DNA from 2 places in the Paenibacillus phoenicis genome. Region 2 is predicted to be linked to the other one. Evidence: riboswitches for the same ligand, from Rfam matches in the RefSeq annotation. Region 2 holds a riboswitch; the other holds the start of a gene.
The links. A riboswitch is a leader RNA that binds a small molecule or an ion and turns the genes downstream of it on or off. The one in region 2 is predicted to bind glycine.

Region 1: another riboswitch for glycine. It lies ahead of sdaAB (L-serine ammonia-lyase, iron-sulfur-dependent subunit beta); the one in region 2 lies ahead of gcvT (glycine cleavage system aminomethyltransferase GcvT).

The regions. Positions count from the first base shown of each region.
Region 1 covers NZ_JAYERP010000001.1:147,585-149,973, forward strand. The annotation lists gene U9M73_RS00595 (S8 family serine peptidase) at 1-704, opposite strand, end outside; glycine riboswitch at 1,201-1,327, shown strand; gene sdaAB (L-serine ammonia-lyase, iron-sulfur-dependent subunit beta) at 1,491-2,162, shown strand; gene sdaAA (L-serine ammonia-lyase, iron-sulfur-dependent, subunit alpha) at 2,180-2,389, shown strand, end outside.
Region 2 covers NZ_JAYERP010000001.1:1,583,743-1,586,131, reverse strand. The annotation lists gene gcvT (glycine cleavage system aminomethyltransferase GcvT) at 1-898, opposite strand, end outside; glycine riboswitch at 989-1,108, opposite strand; glycine riboswitch at 1,109-1,207, opposite strand; gene gcvH (glycine cleavage system protein GcvH) at 1,453-1,848, shown strand; gene mtnB (methylthioribulose 1-phosphate dehydratase) at 1,952-2,389, opposite strand, start outside.

The DNA of each region.
Region 1 (2,389 bases), 1.4 Mb from region 2:
CCGTCGATGCCCATATTCCACACCTCGGGGGCATTGACCTGGGCGATGTTCCACTCGACGCTGCTTGGAGTAACGTCGGAGGGAGCTTGACTTGTGCCGCCCAGCGAAGAAGAAATTTCGTCGACCGGTTTCACGGCAGGCTCTGCAGCCGCATCTTTGTGGATTTCAACCTTTTGCAGATGTCGTTCTTCATTCGGCAGAATTTTCTCCACTTCGGGGAAAAGGGCGATTTGCTCCAGTACTTCTTTCGAGCTTGTCACCGCCATGGCATTTACGATAAAGTAGCTTTTGTAGTCTTTCACCTCTCCGGATTGCTGGGCTTTCCGCAAGTATTCCTCCAGCGCATATTGGGTGCGGGAGGCCGTTTCGCGCAGGGCGCTGACAACGGAAGTCCGTACGGACAGCTTCGCGGCGGAAGGAGTGGATTTCTCCAGCTGGGCTTTCTGAAGAGCCAGCTTGGCGACCGAAGTTGTATCGGTCTGCTCCTTGAGTTTGACCAGGTAGGTGACGAAGTCGTCTTGCTTAAACTGGGTCTGCAATTTAGCGTCGATCTTGGCTTCGGCCACTTGGGGCGCGCTCGATCTCAGGCTGCTTTGTCCCGATACGCTGCTGCTGCTGGCGGAGGCGACGGGAACGAGAGTTAACGCAAGAAGGATCGACATGCCAAGCGAGAAAGGTTTGCGAAATCTCTTGAGACTTATCAACTTCTTCACTCCCTTTGATTAAGTTTTAAGCCCAACATCCATCCTGTGACGGCCGCCCGGAGAAACGAATAGCTGAGTCCGGACGCATTACGCCTGACAAAAATTGAAGCAAGTGCCTCTTGGGTACATCACCTCCTTCATGTAAAATAGTGGAAGCGGGTGTAAGTAAGTCATGGTGGATGTGGATGTGAGTTGAAGCCAATGCTGTGGAGAGAATCGTTTTAGTTTAGCAGGGGTCATAGAGTGAAGATAAGTTAACACGGAGCGCACCTTATTTTTCAACAATTCATAAAATAAGGTAAAATCTGGGGTTGTTACGGACAGTATATATCTGTAAAATCAGGTATACAAGTGGGTGGATGAGTAAAATATACATATTTTCTTATAAAAATAGGAAAAAATAACTAGAATTCAACGTGAACCACCGGAATTTATGTAAGATATCTTGACATCTTGCTAGCTTCGGTTTACATTAAGCACAAATTCATATCGGCGAATGAGGATGATGGGAGAGTCCGCGGGCTGATCCGAAAAGGGACGCCAGCTTAGCGGCACCGAAGGAGCAAGGGCCGGTCCTGCAGCCGGCAGCCGAATCTCTCAGGTACAAGGACCATGATCGGACGCCACTCTGGAGAGAGCGAACAGCCACCCAAGAGGTACATGGACCCGGATGTTAAGTTGAACCGGGAACATTAAACTTTCAGGTAACGGGGACAGAGCGAAAGGCAGCAGCCTTTTTGCTCTGTCTCTTTTTCGTCATAGAAAAAATGAGGGGAAGATGTAGCGATGCGATTTAAAAGCGTATTTTCTATTATCGGTCCGGCGATGATTGGGCCTTCCAGCTCACATACGGCCGGGGCTGTACGGATTGGACGATTTGCCCGTCAGCTGCTCGGAACCGCGCCGGTCAAGGCGGAGATTTGTTTCTACGGCTCCTTTGCCGAAACGTACAGCGGGCACGGTACCGATCTGGCCATCGTTGGCGGCATTCTGGATTACCGTACGGACGACGAGCGAATCCGCCAGTCGATGCAGGACGCTGAAAAGCAGGGGATTGAGGTGGTGTTTGCCACCGGAGTCCTGCCTGGGGCCCATCCGAATACGGTAAAAATAAAACTAACCCGCCAAGACGGAAGTCATATCGAGGTCATGGGGGCATCCATTGGCGGAGGGACGATCGTCATTCGCAACATCGACGGTTTTGAGGTGAAATGCTCAGGCGAGCTGCCGACGCTGGTCATCTCCCACGCAGACCGGCAAGGGGTACTGGCAGGGATTACGGCCTTGTTCAGCCGGGAGAACGTCAATATCGGCTACATTATTACCGATCGGAAAGGGCGGACCGCTGAGGCACTGACTGTTGTGGAAGCCGATTCGTCCATTCCGCCGGAATTAGTGGAGGCGATCCGTGCGTTGGAGCATGTCAGCCAAGTGTCCTATATTGATCTGACGAAGTAAAATGAGGAGGGAGCACGATGCGTTTTAAAAATTTACGTGAGCTGGCCCAGCTCTGTGAGCGGGAATCTCGCACGATTTCCAGCATTATGATTCAGGACCAGGTGGAAGAGAGCGGGCAATCGGAGGAAGAAATTTTGGCCGCCATGAACGAATACTACCAAATCATGAAAACGGCGGTGCATAAGGGGCTGACGGAGGATATCGTCTCCACAAGCGGGCTGACCGGC
Region 2 (2,389 bases):
CGCGATCGATCATCTCCAGGCCGACGAGGCGGCGAGGGATGCCTTCATCCCGTTGTTTGATCAATGCATCGCGGCCGATGAAGTCGCCTTGCTCCAGCTTCACGAATCGGTTTAAGCCCGCTTCGAGCGGGGTGATCTCAGGTCCCAATTCCTGGCCGTACAGAGGCAGGCAAGCTTCGAAGCGCAGCGTATCTCTAGCGCCCAGCCCGGCCGGGAGAAGGCCATGGCTCTCCCCGGCCTCCATCAGTATGTCCCAAAGCGCTTGCGCTTGCTCGGCTGCTACATACAACTCAAATCCGTCCTCGCCGGTATACCCGGTTCTGGACAGCAAGGCAGGTATGCCGGCAATCCGCGCTTCCCGGATAAATGTGAACGGACGCAAGGCCCCTGGATCCTCCCCTTCGCTAAGAGGGGAGAGGAGGGAGGCGGCCAGCGGCCCTTGAACGGCAAGCAACGCCGTCTCGTCGGATGCGTTCCGCATGGTTACACCTTCAGCAGGAAGGTGCTGCTGCAGCCAGTCCCAGTCTTTTTCAATATTCGAGGCGTTGACCACCAGCATGTACTTGCCTTCATCCAGTTGATAGATCAACAGATCGTCCACCACGCCGCCATCGGGATAGCAGAGCAAGGTGTATTGGGCTTTCCCCGGCTGAAGCAGAGTCACGTCGTTGGTTGTCATGTGTTGCAAAAAGCGTTCCGACTCAGGGCCCTCCACGAAAAATTCGCCCATATGCGATACGTCAAACAGACCGGCGCGCTCGCGCACGGCTTCGTGCTCTTTCTGGATGCCGCTGAACTGCACCGGCAGCTCCCAACCGCCGAAATCGATACAGCGGACTCCTTCATAACGCGCATATCCGGGATAGAGCGGCGTACGCCGCAATGCGGATTCGGACATTGCCATCACCTCGTAAGGGCCGGATCGGCCAATTTTTGAGAACAGCAAAAAGGACAGGCCAAAGAAAACCCGCTAGCCTACCTAACGGTTCTTCCCGGCTCTGTCCCTTGTACCTGAGAGTTACCCTGTGCTAAGGCTCGAAGCTCGCGCAGGTTTCCCCTTGGGTGATTCACGTAGAGGATACCTCTACGTGAATGCTCTCCAGAGTTGCGTCCGGCAGAGGTCCTTTTGCCTGAGAGATTCACCGCTTCGCGGCTTGCTCCTTCGGCGTTACAATACGGTAATTGTAATCTCTCCCCCTGCCATCAACCGCAGCTTACACATCTCATTAATACTCAAAAACCGCCTAGATGTCAATAAAGTTATCATAATAATTTTAATTAAATTCGTTTACTGGAAAAGGCTACGCTTACATTTTGCTAGACTCTATCAAATGTGTTAATAATATTGACATAAGAGCTAGGTTTGGAATAATCTGAACGAGGGAAATACGAAGATAGATAATTCACAATGTGTAAGGTATGCTAGATCATCCGAAAGAGGAGGAGCAAGCTTTGGCTAGTGAGATCAGGGAAAACGTGTTGTACAGCGATGAGCATGAATGGGTGCTTGATTTGGGGGATGGGACGGTGAAGATCGGCATCTCCGACGTAGCCCAACATCGGCTGGGCGACATCGTGTTCGTGGAGCTGCCCGAACCGGGGCAGGAATTCGAAGCGCAGGAAGGCATCGGAACGATCGAATCCGTTAAGACGGTCGCCGATTTGTTTACGCCGGTCAGCGGGACTGTGCTGGCGGTGAACCGGGAGCTGGATACCGCGCCGGAGCTCGTGAATGAAGAGCCGTACGACGGGGGCTGGATGGTTCACATTCGTTTGAAGGAAGACGCAAACGTCGCGCTGGCGAATTTGATGGACGCGAAGGCGTATGCGGAATTTATCGAGAGATAAAGCAAGATTTCGGGCAAAGTAAGAAACTCGCGGTCAGCGTAATCGCGGAAGCCGCTGATGTTCGGTCAGCATAACTCCGCTATCGCTTGTCGCGAGTTGTTTTTTAGGCATGATGCCCTTTGGGGGGCAACAGCAGGGAACGGTACAGCGCTTCAAACATAAACTCCAGCGCTTCCAGATGGCGCTTGGCCTTGGTGATGTTAGCCCCCCAGGCATAGATCCCGTGATTTTGCAGCAACAACGCGGGCACACTTGTATCCAGACTGCCCGGGATTTGCTTGAGGATGGCAGGGAGCTCGGCGGCGTTTGGCAGAATCGGCACTCGGATCTCCGCTTGCGTCTCCCATATCTCTAGGCTTTTGAGCAGTTCGTTTCCCTTGAGTGGGACGCCGCCATCCGCTGCGAAATAGTCGCTGAGCACATTATTGAACGTCGTATGTACGTGCGCGATCGCGCCGCAGCCGGTCATCCGGTAGATTCTCGCGTGTATCGGTGCGTCGGCGCAAGGCTTGAGCCGCGTTGGCTCACAGGGTGCGCCGGC